DNA from 2 places in the Alkalihalophilus lindianensis genome. Region 2 is predicted to be linked to the other one. Evidence: predicted binding sites of a transcription regulator. Region 2 holds the regulator's gene; the other holds the start of a gene.

Region 1 (7,262 bases), 330 kb from region 2:
TTTAATAAAATCCTCTTGCGTTAGTGTTGTTAAGTATTTTGGCGTATAGAAACGTTTAAATACTGCAAAAATAACAAGCGCTAGTAGTATGAGCCATAAGTAAATCATCATAAATCTCCGTACACTCCTTCTGCATAGACAATCATTCTAGTTAAATTATAATCATCTCATGCTCATTTAGCAATTGCATTATAACAATCTCTCTAAAATGGACACAGTTTAAACAGTCAATCCACTTGGTTCTTTTCTATGGTTTTGTTACACTTAGTTGGAACTTTGACGAATGAATATAGAAAGAAGCGATGGATATGAACGAAACATGGCGTTTTATTGATTCAGGTAATTGTTCACCTGCTTATAATATGGCTTTAGATGAAGCATTACTTGAATGGCATAGTAAAGGGAAGATTCCCCCAACGATTAGGTTTTATGGATGGGACCCGGCAACATTATCAATTGGCTATTTTCAAAAAGTAGAAAAAGAAGTAAATATGGAAGCAGTTAAGCAATATGGATTAGGGTTTGTCAGAAGACCGACCGGTGGAAGAGGGGTCTTGCATGATCAAGAACTTACATATAGTGTAGTCGTTTCAGAAAAACATCCTGCGATGCCTGCAACTGTAACTGAGGCGTATAGAGTGATTTCTGAAGGGATACTTGAAGGTTTCAAAAAAGTAGGACTTGATGCTTACTTTGCAGTTCCTCGTACGGATGAAGAAAAAAATGCACTTAAGAACCCACGTTCAGCGGTGTGCTTTGATGCCCCGTCTTGGTATGAGCTTGTAGTAGAAGGACGTAAAGTCGCTGGAAGTGCCCAAACAAGACAAAAAGGTGTTATTTTACAGCATGGTTCAATCATTTTAGATATTGATGAGGACAAGTTGTTTGATCTGTTTAATTATCCAAGTGATCGGGTTAGAGAGAGAATGCAGAGGAACTTCAAAAATAAAGCAGTAGCGATTAACGCTTTAAGAGAAACACCTTTAACGATGGACGAAGCGAAACAAGCATTTCATTATGGTTTTGAAAAAGGGTTAAACATTACTTTAGAGCCCTATACTTTAACAGCAGAAGAAGATGCTGAAGTATGGGAAATTGCAAAAACTAGATATGAGCAAGATAGTTGGAATTACCGTAAATAACAGGAAAAGGCCCTGGAGAAAATCCAGCGCCTTTTTTAATGGTCGTTATGAAATAAGGTTATTAAATGCTTCTTGTAATTTCTTTGTCAGTGGCCCTACATGTATGGATGCATCGACGTCACCTTTTATGGAGCGAACGGGCGTAATTTCCATTGTGGTGCTTGTAATGAAGGCTTCATCCGCTATAGCCAAAACATCTATTGGAAAAGCTTCCTCTACAACGTTTAATCCAGCTTGTTTCGCAAGCTTAATGACCACTTGTCTTGTAATCCCGTTTAAGATTAGGTTTGTTGCAGGATGGGTATAAAGTGTTTCATCTTTGATAAGGAATAAGTTTGATGAGGAACCTTCAGTGACCGTTCCATCACGGTGCATAATCGCTTCATGACAGTCTTGGTCAGCGGCCTCTCTTTTCGCCATAATATTTCCTAGTAGGTTAATGGTCTTAATATCACAACGAAGCCAGCGAACGTCCTTTGTAAGCCACAAGTCAATTCCATTTTGCATAACTTCGTGTTTGCGATCAAGTGATGCAACATATCCAGTGAGGACGGGAGAAATTTCCCGAGAGTAGAGGTGATTTCGGTCTTGGACACCTCTAGTGACTTGAAGGTAAACAATACCTGTCTTTAATTGGTTTTTTGAAATTAATTGGTTAATCAGACTAATTAATGTTTCACGGCTGATAGCGAGATCCATATCTAGCTTTTTTGCACTTTCATAAAAACGATCGAGGTGTTCTTCTAAGGCAAAGGGTGTTCCGTTGTATGTACGTACCACTTCATAAATCCCGTCACCAAAGTGGTAACCTCGATCATTAAAATCAATACTAGCTTCATCACGTTGTAAAATATCATGTTGTTTCAGCACATAATCCATAGGTTAAACCTCCAGCTAATGTTTTTCATTTCATCTAAACATTGTCTTCATAATCTGAACATCATAAAAAAAATTTGTCAATCTTTTTTTATGTTTTTGTCGAATCAAGCTAGATGAAGACTTTGACTTGATTGGTTTTTTGGCAACAAAGAAATTGGTTCAAATTAACGGGGAAATCGAATTGAATATCTGTTAAACTCATATATGCTTGCTTTTTTTGGCTGTTTCAAGTTTGACAAATTAAATTAAAAACGAATCTAACACAATATATAGTGTTTATTTTCAAAAAAGGAGTACTATATATTGAATACGGGTAAAGAGTTGTGGTAGACTTACCCAAGAATATAATTCTTAGAGATGGACATGCATCAAAAGCTATTCCATTTGCAGACATTTGAAAAGGATTGAATATAAAGGAGGAGTCATGAATGGCGATGACGATGACAAACGTGATGCGTGTCAATGTTGATGCACTAAATGAAGACATTGCACAATTCTCACAAGTTCATCCAATAACAGAAGACATGCATATTACAAAAAAAGGTGTGTCTAGACTTGTGATGCTTGACCGTTATACATTTAAAGATACAGAAAAGAAGACATTAAAAGAAGGAGACTTCGTTGTTTTAACGGTTAAAGCAGATCCTAAATTTCCTGCAAGAGGCTATGGCTTTGTTGTGGAACTAGATTGTGAACAAAATCAAGCGAAAGTATTAGTGGATGAAGAGTTTAGAGGAGTATTAGAGGGAGAAGAAGCGGAAAGTGGGTTAGTGACGCGTTCACTAGACACAATTGAAAAGCCCCTTGAATTGTTCTATGAGCAAATCGCTAAACGGAATGCAACTGGGCTTGCTTCAGTAGAAGAAACCGCTGAGAGAAGACAACAATCATATGAACAATTCTATCAGGAACTTGTTCATATGAATTTCATACCTGCAGGACGTGTTCTCTATGGTGCAGGGGCAGAGACAGATGTAACATACTTTAACTGTTATGTAATGCCATTTGTAAAAGATTCTCGTGAAGGGATCTCAGAGCACCGTAAACAAGTGATGGAGATTATGAGTCGCGGTGGTGGTGTCGGAACGAACGGTTCTACCTTGCGTCCAAGAAACACGCTTGCACGCGGAGTAAACGGGAAATCTTCTGGTTCTGTTTCGTGGCTTGATGATATTGCAAAACTGACTCATCTAGTAGAACAAGGTGGGTCAAGACGTGGAGCGCAAATGATTATGCTCTCAGATTGGCATCCAGATATTTTAGAGTTTATTATTTCTAAAATGCAAAACCCACGTATTTTACGTTTCTTATTAGAGCAAACAAGCGATGAGCAAATCCGTCGTTTAGTTAAGGATAAATTAAGTTTTACACCACTTACTACCATTGAAGAGTCCATGTATCAAGGAATCGTCAATTTCAAGACAATAGAAGGTAATGGTGGATTCGACCCTAAAGTGATCCAAGAAGCAGAGGAAAAGCTAATCACAGGGGGCACATATCAGGTTAACAACCCAGAATTTTTAACGGGTGCGAACATTTCAATCACCTTAACAAAAGAATTTATGGAAGCTGTTGAAAATGATGAAGAATACGCTCTTCGTTTCCCAGATGTAGAAAACTATTCAGCAGAAGACATGAAAACATACAATGAAACTTGGCATGAAATTGGAGATGTGCGCGAATGGAAGAACATGGGATATGGCGTTCGTACGTATCGTCTTATCCGTGCCAAAGAACTTTGGAATCTCATTAATATTTGTGCAACGTATAGTGCCGAGCCAGGAATTTTCTTCATCGATAATGCTAATGACATGACGAATGCCAAAGCATACGGTCAAAAAGTAGTAGCAACGAATCCGTGTGGAGAACAACCGCTTGCTCCATTTTCAGTTTGTAATTTAGCTGCGATTAACTTAGCTGAGATGGCGGATAAGGAAACCAAAACAGTGAACTTTGATAAATTAAAGCGTACTGTGGAGGTAGGCGTACGTATGCAAGATAATGTTATTGATGCTACACCTTATTTCCTTGAAGAGAACACAAAGCAAGCTAAAGGTGAGCGTCGTGTCGGGCTTGGTGTCATGGGGCTTCATGACTTATTAATCTATGCAGAAACAGTATATGGCTCAGAGGAAGGCAATAAGCTTGTTGACCAAGTATTTGAGGCCATTGCCGCTACTGCTTATCGAACAAGTATTGAGTTAGCAAAGGAAAAAGGAAGTTTTCCATTTCTAGTTGGAAAAACAGATGAAGAAACAAGTAAGTTAAGAGAAGCATTTATTAATACGGGTTATATGAAGAAAATGCCTGAAGATATTCGTCAAGGCGTGCTTGATTATGGTATCCGTAATTCTCATTTACTTACTGTTGCTCCAACAGGAAGTACAGGAACGATGGTCGGTGTTTCAACAGGACTTGAACCGTACTTCTCCTTCTCTTACTTCCGTAGTGGCCGTCTTGGAAAGTTCATTGAAGTGAAAGCTGGAATTGTAGAAGAATATTTACAAAGAAATCCAGAAGCAAGCGCTGATCAGCTACCAGAGTGGTTTATTTCAACGATGGAACTTAATCCAGAGGCGCACGCAGACGTTCAGTGTATTATTCAACGTTGGGTAGATAGTTCTTTATCCAAAACCGTTAATGCACCCAAAGGGTATACAGTAGAACAAGTTCAAGGTGTATATGAGCGTCTATACCGTGGTGGAGCTAAAGGGGGCACGGTGTATGTAGATGGTAGCCGTGATGCCCAAGTACTTTCATTAAAAGCTGAAGACAATAGTTTTGATCAAGTTAAGACAACAGAGCAGGTTCCAGAAAAAAGTAAAGTGGTCCTTATTGATACCATTTCTGAAATCAGATCAACCAATGTAACAATTGGATCGGAAGTTGGGAATACTTGCCCAGTTTGCCGAAAAGGTCAAGTAGAAGATCTTGGTGGATGTAATACATGTACAAGTTGTGGTGCACAACTTAAATGCGGATTGTAATTTTATATAAAAAAAGATGGGCATGTTGCTCATCTTTTTTTTGTCCTAAATAATGTCATCATGTTCTCTTGTCTTTTGTACATTCTAAAAAAAAAGGAGGAGAGATAATGAAACCATTCTCACCACAACTTGTTTATTTTGAACCAGGAGCACTAAATTACCCTTTAGGTAAAACATTGAAAGAAAAATTTGAAAAGATGGATGTTGAAATTAGAGAGACGACTTCCCACAATCAAGTAAGAAATATTCCAGGAGAAAACGATCTACAGAAGTATCGTAATGCTAAATCAACATTGGTTGTTGGTGTTAGAAAGACTTTAAAGTTCGATACATCCAAGCCTTCAGCTGAATACGCGATTCCACTAGCTACAGGCTGTATGGGACATTGTCATTATTGTTATTTGCAAACAACACTTGGAGATAAACCATATATAAGAACGTATGTGAATTTAGATGAAATTTTCGATGCAGCTGATAAGTACATAGAAGAGCGAGGAACTGAAATTACTCGGTTTGAGGCAGCTTGTACATCAGATATCGTTGGAATTGACCATTTAACACACTCGTTAAAGAAGACGATTGAACATATAGGACGAACGGATAATGGACGCTTACGTTTTGTGACAAAATACAACCATGTCGATCACTTGCTTGATGCAAAGCATAATGGGAATACTCGTTTTCGATTTAGTGTGAATTCTGATCATGTTATTAAAAGCTTTGAACCCGGGACCTCTTCTTTTTTAGAACGAATTGAAGCTGCTGGAAAAGTAGCTAAGGCAGATTATCCTTTAGGATTCATCGTAGCGCCTCTGATTTTACATGATGATTGGGAGAAGGGTTATTTGGATTTATTTGAACGTTTAGAAGCAACTTTGCCTCATTATGCTAAAAAGGATTTGACCTTCGAGATGATCCAACATCGATTTACTAAAACGGCAAAGCGTGTCATACAAAAACGTTACCCGAAAACTAAATTAGAGATGAACGAGGAAGAACGTAAGTACAAGTGGGGGAGGTATGGAAGAGGAAAGTATGTCTATAAGGATGAGGAAGCCGGCCCCTTAAAAGAGACCATACAAACCTATATTGAACGTTTTTTCCCTGAAGCTAAAATTGAATACTTTACGTAAGTGACCCAAAGTTAAGGTATAAAGAACATTGTCTCATGCTCCCCTTCTGTAGTAATATAGAAATGATGGATAATGTACGAGTTGACGGTGGGCAAACGCGTCTCTTACGTGTTTGTTGATTAATTGGAGGGGACCCTTATGCCGACACCTAGCATGGAAGATTATTTAGAGCGAATTTATATCTTAATAGAAGACAAAGGGTACGCTAGAGTATCAGATATTGCAGAGGCACTGGAGGTACACCCTTCTTCTGTAACGAAAATGGTACAAAAGCTTGATAAGAGTGATTATCTTATTTATGAAAGATACAGAGGATTAGTTTTAACCGCTAAAGGGAAAAAAGTTGGGAAACGTCTTGTGTATCGACATGAATTATTAGAGGATTTTATGAAGTTAATTGGTGTTGAAGCAGAGCATATTTATCAAGATGTTGAAGGGATTGAACACCATCTCAGTTGGGATGCGATTGATCGAATTGGTGATCTGGTACAATTCTTTCAAGAAGACGAGCGCAGAATTGAGGCATTGAGAGAAGTACAAAAAAAGAATGAGGAAGAACAATGACCATAGCCATTTGCTATGGTTGTTTTTTTATGTAGATTCATTTACTCATTTTATTGGAAAGAACCAAGCAGGTTCCTACATAAGGTAACGTAGTGGGGGGATGATCATCATGAAGATTGATGGTGTGTTTGCAGGTGGTGGAGTGAAAGCCTATGCGTTCGTAGGTGCGCTAGATGTAATGGAGGAAAGAGGGTATGAATTCACTCGAATAGCTGGTACAAGTGCAGGTTCTATCGTGGCTGCCTTAATTAAAGCTGGATATACAAGCAAGGAGCTCCTTTCATTACTGAATGAATTAGATATCGAAGCATTCAAAGATGAGCGCATGTCTTGGTTACCCTTTCCAGTTGCCAAATGGATTCATATGTATTTTAAGCTAGGCATTTATAAAGGGGATGCTCTTGAAGCTTGGCTAAGTTGTGTTCTTCAAAAAAAGGGAATTAAAACATTTGCGGATCTACCGAAAGACTCACTTCGCATCATAGCATCAGATCTATCTCAGAATCGATTAATTGTACTGCCAGATGACTTACCCTTATATGGACAAATACCTGAAA
Region 2 (7,262 bases):
ACCGTATAGGATTCAACCCCGCGCTCATAAAGCTCATTAGCAATTGCACCCATTAAATACGTTTTCCCGACGCCAAATTTGCCGTAGAAATACAAGCCCTCACCGTTTTCACCTGGCTCTGCTTTTAAAGCAAACTCAAGAGCAGCAGCCCCCGCTTCTTCTCGCTCTCCATCCATATCAATGTCTTCAAACCGAGCTTTAAGAATATCTTTTGGGATGTAGAGTGACTTCATTAATTGTTGTTGCTCTTTATGCTGCTTTTCTTGAACTTTTAAGGCACAAGGGAGATAGCGAAGCTCTAGGTGTCCACGTTCAATCTGAAGGGTCGGCTGATAACCTTTCATCATGTTCGGACATGCTTTTAATCCAGGGCAATTCGCACAATGGGTTCGCTCCTTCTTAAATTCATACAATTTCACCATACCACGGTCAACCATTTCAGTAGTAAGCGAATATTTTTCCATTCTCAAAAATTCTTGAATAAAAGGGTCTTTAAAAAGTTCTTTCTTTTGGTTCTCTAGCCGTTCTTGTAATCCTGCACTTTTAGTCCACTGTTTTAACGTGGATTGTATTGGCTTCATCTAGTTCTCTCCTTTCTCCCTTTTGCGTTTTTTAAGCTCCTCCATCATCTTGTCAAAACGTTCTTTGGCATCAGTGGTTTCAGGAGATGATTCAGGCGTTTTCTTTTCTTGGTCCTTATTCTTCTCTTTTTCTTTTTCTTCTACTAACCATTTTGGTAAACGATCGCGCCTTGTGTTCTTTCTCGGTCCTTGCGTACGCTTAGAAGAGGCATTTGATTGGCTTCTTTCCTTTGCAAAGACTTTCTTTTCTTGTTCTTCTCTTGCAAGAACCATTGCATCGGCTACTTTACTAATTTTTTTCCTAGCCCAGTGAGCAGCAATTTTATCAATTAAAGCTTTTTGAAGCTTCATATCGTGCTGAAAAAGAACATAATCGATTAAGACATTCGCTACACCTGGTAATAGCTGATAATCCATTAGTAAGGATTCAACAATTTTCGCATCTGCAGGGGCAACATAAGCTCCATCTGAACGAATTTCGAGTAAGGTTAGAGGAGGAGTTGTTTCATAAAATTTAATAATCTTTTCTTCTTCTGTTTTCGGCTCAACAGATGTCATCGTTTGATGCTGAATCGGGTGAACCTTTAACCCAAGCCCTGGTGGCTCCGAACTATGTTCAATTTTGTACCACTCTTGCGCTTTCTTTCGTAATAAATCTATATCAACTTCATCATCATGAAGGACAGCTTGCCCGACAATCCGACTCATCTCTAGAGGTTCTATTCGGTAGACAAAAGCAAGCCTGATGATCGCTTGATTAACCTCTTTAGTAAGTAATTGTTCTGGGACAATAAAGCTTGATAAATCTTTTTTCATTAGTTCAAAATCAAAATTCCCTTCAATAAATGTTAACGAATCCCCATCCTGCCCTAGTAATTCCGAAGCCTCATTAAGCTTCATTGCATCTGATGTTTCTGATTGTAGATTAGACACGATTTCAGAATGATGGAGAGAATGAAATATTTCATCAAATGAGTGTGTTAATTCGGTATACTCCCCTTTGTCTACCTTGTCTTCTGTGAACCGTTCGCGCAATTGTCGATATTTCTGTTTTCCTAGACGATTAAATAAATAGACACTTAATACATCATTTTCGAAAAACTGTTTTGGGGACATTGGTTGTTGCAATTCATATAAATAAGAGGACCCTTCCTCCTTACTATTCTTATAAGTCTTTAAAAGTCCGATGGCTTCTAGCTTTTTTCGTTCTTCAAAAATCGTTTGGAGGGGGATATTCATCATCAGCATCAACTGTCGGTGCGTCTGACTCTCACTCCAATATTGATCACGTTCTAATTGTGACCACAAAGTCATGTACAAGCTATGGGCTAGGGCTCCAACTAAAGGCTGGTACAATAACGTAATCACTTTTTGATCCAAATCTGTTAAGTAGCTGGAGACACGTACTGTGAACGAGTCAACCGGCAACAGTTCCTTCCAATGCCAACTCATTGAATGTCCCTCCTCTCCTCAGGTCATGAGTAAAAAAGAGCTCATAGCGTATTCACACTACAGCTCTTTAACCTTATCCTTTATTCATTAATTCCGTTAGTTCTTTGATAAATACATTAATATCCTTAAACTGGCGATAGACCGACGCAAAGCGAACATAAGCGACATCATCTATTAAGGCTAGTCGCTCCATCACAAGCTCTCCGACATCTTCGCTATTTACTTCATTCTTACCTTTCCCTCTCAACTCGCGCTCAACTTCATTCACAATCTGCTCTAGCGTTTCAAGTGGAACTGGTCGTTTTTCACATGCTCGAATAAGCCCACGTAGTATTTTATCACGACTAAACTCTTGGCGTGTTCCATCTTTCTTTACAACAATGAGAGGTACTTCTTCTACCATTTCAAATGTCGTAAAACGATTACTGCATGATTCACACTCTCGTCGTCTACGAATTGAGCGGCCCTCATGGCTAGGTCTTGAATCAAGTACTCTCGTTCCATTATATTGACAAGCTGGACACCGCATGTAATCATCTCCACTTTTCTGTATCTTCTGTTAGACACAGCTTCCGTTCTTTTCTCTATCATATAAAAAAAGACGATATCTGACAAGCTTGGCAGGGTATCTTTCCCCTACTTAAAATTAGAGTAACTCTTCTCCAATCCCCGAACCAACAAAGGGTAGCTCTTGGTCCAACCTATCATACAGAGCAAGAACAATTTTTTTGCTTTTACCAAAATCAGATGGAAGGCTCGTACCAGTTGAACAAGAAAAATCAACCGCTGTTCGAAACGGCTTGACCGTTACGATCGTTGCAATCAATAAAGATTCTCCACCATTTTTAGGTTGAGCAATCATTTCTCCACGTTCTTCTTCGATCCGCTTAACTTGCCAACCCGATGATTGAACGACACTTTCAACGGCCTGTATTGCTTTGTCTTTAGACGTTTTGTAATATCTCGTTTTCAATTGATCAACAGAGTGTTTTTCTGTTGTTTCAGTCCGATTATTTACTAACTTGCCAAAAAGTTCTCTTAATGCCATTTTTCTTCACCTGACTTTTCTTTTCTTTATCATATCACACCCAAGAGCATTTTTAGGAGAAGAAAAAGAGCATACAAAAAAGAGAGGTGAAAACAAACCTCTCTTTTAAAATGGAAAGCTAGAGGGGATTACCCTCTTTCTCCCTATGTTAGAACGCATTAACTTTTGATTTTTCTGCTTTAACTGGTCCCATTCCTCTTGGCACTTCAATTACTTCACTTGAGCTAGCACCAAGCGCTTCAGCAATGTAATTAGATGCCACATTCGGATCAATACGATCTCCACATGTATATACATCAATACTTGCATAACCATGTTCTGGAAAGCTGTGAATCGTTAAATGAGACTCGGAAATGATGACTACGCCACTAACACCATGTGGTGCAAACTTGTGAAATGCAACTTCTCGTACTTCTGCACCTGATTTAAGCGCAGCATCTACAAATGTTTGTTCAATAAAACTCATATTATTCAACTTCTCAGTATTACAGCCCCAAAGTTCTGCAATAACGTGACGACCCATAGTGTCCATAAGTTGAATCCCCCTTCACAAAAAATTCATGCCTTCTCAAGCATGTAGGAACGTTCAATTACACGGGGGAAAGTTAGTCCAAAGAGGTCCTAACCCTTTCTGCAAGTAAACGAATCCTGGTTTGCTTTAATTGAAGTTCACGAAAATCAGTATACTTGTTTTATAATTTTAATGCAACCAATCCTTGTCATTTTTTTAAAAGAAATTTTTACTACTTTTTTATCAAATTTGACAAAGGTTGATCCAACAGTATATACGTGATTTCCATAGCACTCTTCTCTTGTTAGGGTATCCAAGTCAGCGGTAGCTATGAGTGAGAATTAACCAACATGAGATGGAGTAGTCATTTTTTTAGCAACAAGGTTCATTAAATCAACAACTCTACAAGAATAGCCCCACTCGTTATCATACCAAGCAAGAACCTTCACCTGACGTTCGCTCATTACCATCGTCGATAACCCATCAATAACAGAAGATTGCTCTTCTCCATTATAATCAATTGATACAAGTGGTTTTTCTGAGAATCCTAAAATCCCTTTCAGCGACCCTTCTGCAGCCATTTTCAAGGCAGTATTCACTTCTTCATGAGTAACATCCTTTTTAACTTGAACAACTAAGTCAACTAAGGAGACATTTGGTGTTGGTACACGTAAGGCCATTCCATTTAACTTTCCTTCAAGCTGAGGAAGTACTTTTGCAATAGCTTTTGCAGCCCCTGTTGAAGTCGGGATAATCGATTGACCACACGCACGAGCTCGACGAAGATCTTTATGTGGATTATCAATATTTTTTTGGTCATTTGTATAAGCATGAACAGTTGTCATTAAACCGCTTTCAATTCCGAACGTTTCATCTAATACTTTTGCGACTGGCGCTAAGCAATTTGTTGTACAAGATGCATTCGAAATAATGTGATGTTTAGAGGCATCATAATCCCCATCATTTACACCCATTACGATTGTGATATCTTCTTCTTTAGCCGGAGCGGTAATCAATACTTTCTTAGCACCAGCTTCAATGTGATAACCCGCAGTTTCTTGTGTCTTAAATTTACCAGTTGCTTCAATAACAATATCTACTCCAAGTTCTGCCCAAGGTAGCTCACGAGGGTCACGTGAATGAAGTAACTGCACAACTTTCCCATCAACTACAATCGTATCGTCTTTCGCTTCAACAGGAAGAGTGTATGTTCCGTGAATACTATCATATTTGATTAAGTGAGCAAGTGTTTCTGCAGGATAGCTCGCATTGATTGCAACAACCTCCACTTCATCCTCTAGCATTGCTTTGCGAAATACCATACGGCCAATACGACCAAATCCATTGATGGCAACTTTAACCTTCATTTGAATTCCCCTCTCCAAATATATGTTATACTCAATATTGTTTTTATGTTAATTAGTATATCATATATACCACAAGAGGACGATTACTTTTTTGAAAATCTGAAAAAATTGGATGAATGACTAATTAGAAAGGTGGAGATTGCTCGTTAAGGGAGGAGGACGGTGGAGGTTTGACAATAAGAAGCGCTTTTTGCTTCGTTTGACAAAGTGAAGCGACCAATGACCTGAGCCAATGAAGCCAGACAAGAAAGGCGGAGGTGAGTGGTATGGTACATTAAAAAACCCCTCTATAAATTAGAAGGGTTTGCTTTCCACTGATTAAGGATCATTTTCACTTGTGATGCCGTTTCTTCTAATGAGCCACTATTATTAATAACGGCATCAGCACGCTCGCGTTTATCTTTTAAAGGAAATTGTGAAGAGATTCTAGCCAGTGCATCCTCTTTACCAGCTTGATCTCTATTTATCAACCGCTCTAATTGTGTTTGTTCATCTACATAAACAAGCATCACCTTATCCACTAAGTGGAACAAATCACTTTCAAATAAAAGTGGTATATCAAAAATGACTGTTTGATGTCCACTCGCTTCATAACGCTCTTTTTGAGCCAGCATTTTTTTTCTAACCGCTGGGTGAACAATGCCATTTAATGCCTTACGTTCATGCTCATCATTAAAAATAATAGAACCAAGTTTTTTGCGATTTATCGATTGATCTTCCAGTAGGATCTCCTTACCAAAATGACGGACAATCTCTTGATAAGCAGACTCTCCTGGCTCTACTACTTCCCTTGCAATTTTATCTGCATCAATAATTGGATAACCCCACTCATTTAACCAATTTGAAACTGTTGATTTCCCACTTGCAATTCCACCTGTTAATCCAATTCGCATACTTGTATCCTTTCTTTTCCGTTGAACGATTTAAAGACTCAAAACTCCTAGTACAATTAATAACAAACCTGGAATAAATGAGAACTTTTTAATCCATGGTGACTCCGAAAAGCGAAACCCGCTCTTCATCCCCCATGTAACAAATAATGCACTCATTAGCGCAACACTTAAAGCCATTGGTATAGGAGAAAATCCAATTAGAGCTGCTCCAATTCCAGCTCCGAATGCATCCAGCGATAAAGCGATCCCTAGTAAGACTGCTTCGCGTCCCGTAATGGTACCTGAGTTATCGATATCTGCTACCATCGGCTTTCTTAATATCCTGATGACGACACCGAACATTTTAATTTCAAAGTTGATGATGATCTCATCTTCTTTAGTTTTCTCAGAAGCTTTTGCAGGCCTAAACACCTGATACATGGCCCAAGCTCCTATCAAAATTAAAATGATTCCGCCAATCGAACCCGCTACATCCTCAGGTAATACGCGCTGTATCACCCCTCCAAAGACCATCGCCACTAAAATAGAAGTAGCAGAACAACACGCAATAAACACTAAAGATTTAAAGGGTAACTTCATCTTCCGCAATCCATAGGTCAATCCGACACCAAAGCTATCTAAGCTCACGGCAAGCGCAAGCGCAAGTAATGAAAGAATCTCAACCATCTTGATAAGCTCCTCCCACCTAGACGATACGATAGTATATGGCAAGAGCCTATCCGATGTACGTTAGATTTGGCAATTTGGACAATAATGAGTCCCGCGACCTCCAACCACTATTTTCACGATTTCTGTTCCACACTGACGACAAGGTTCATTTTTCCGTCCATATACATCAAGCTTTTGTTGAAACAAACCCATTTCACCTTGTCCGTTCACGTAAGACTTAATGGAACTCCCACCGAGGTCCACCGCTTCTTGTAAAGTCGTAACAATCGCATGATGGAGAACAATCAGTTCTTCTTCTGATAAGGCTTTGGCAAGACGCTCGGGGTGAATGCGCGCTCTAAATAATGCTTCATCCACATAAATATTCCCAAGCCCTACTACAGTCTTCTGATCTAATAGTGCTACTTTTATTTTTCGATTTGTTTTATTAAAAGCCGCTTGCAATACTTCAGCTGTAAATTGCTCTGAGAAAGGCTCCATCCCTAACTGAGCTAGAGGCAGCACCCCTTCTTCTGACCCTTTTGGAAATATATGCATCGTCCCAAATTTTCTTACGTCTTGATACCTTAACTCATCCCCATCGGTAAAATGAAAAATCACATGAGTATGAGGCGTCAGTTCCTCATCCTTTTTATAAAGGCCATAACGTCCCTCCATTCGAAGGTGAGAAACCATCACCACATCATCGCATTCAAATAGTAAAAATTTACCTCTTCTACGAATTTCTCGAATGGTCTGGTT

Evidence for each region. Region 2 encodes NrdR, which represses ribonucleotide reductase genes. Its sites were predicted from a motif close to AACACNATATATNGTGTT; they were not measured.
Region 1: a site for NrdR is predicted at 2,281-2,298, ahead of RYX56_RS12235 (vitamin B12-dependent ribonucleotide reductase). Genes of this name have one in related genera too.

What each region holds. Positions count from the first base shown of each region.
Region 1 is NZ_JAWJBA010000003.1:416,036-423,297, forward strand. Features, by position in the region: gene RYX56_RS12220 (rhodanese-like domain-containing protein) at 1-111, opposite strand, end outside; gene RYX56_RS12225 (lipoate--protein ligase family protein) at 309-1,142, shown strand; gene dat (D-amino-acid transaminase) at 1,188-2,021, opposite strand; gene RYX56_RS12235 (vitamin B12-dependent ribonucleotide reductase) at 2,450-5,008, shown strand; gene splB (spore photoproduct lyase) at 5,116-6,141, shown strand; gene mntR (transcriptional regulator MntR) at 6,280-6,705, shown strand; gene RYX56_RS12250 (patatin-like phospholipase family protein) at 6,815-7,262, shown strand, end outside.
Region 2 is NZ_JAWJBA010000003.1:81,082-88,343, reverse strand. Features, by position in the region: gene dnaI (primosomal protein DnaI) at 1-581, opposite strand, end outside; gene RYX56_RS10540 (replication initiation and membrane attachment family protein) at 582-2,033, opposite strand; gene nrdR (transcriptional regulator NrdR) at 2,107-2,562, opposite strand; gene RYX56_RS10530 (DUF1499 domain-containing protein) at 2,680-3,081, opposite strand; gene speD (adenosylmethionine decarboxylase) at 3,230-3,613, opposite strand; gene RYX56_RS10520 (glyceraldehyde-3-phosphate dehydrogenase) at 3,934-4,959, opposite strand; gene coaE (dephospho-CoA kinase) at 5,247-5,852, opposite strand; gene ytaF (sporulation membrane protein YtaF) at 5,883-6,518, opposite strand; gene mutM (DNA-formamidopyrimidine glycosylase) at 6,582-7,262, opposite strand, start outside.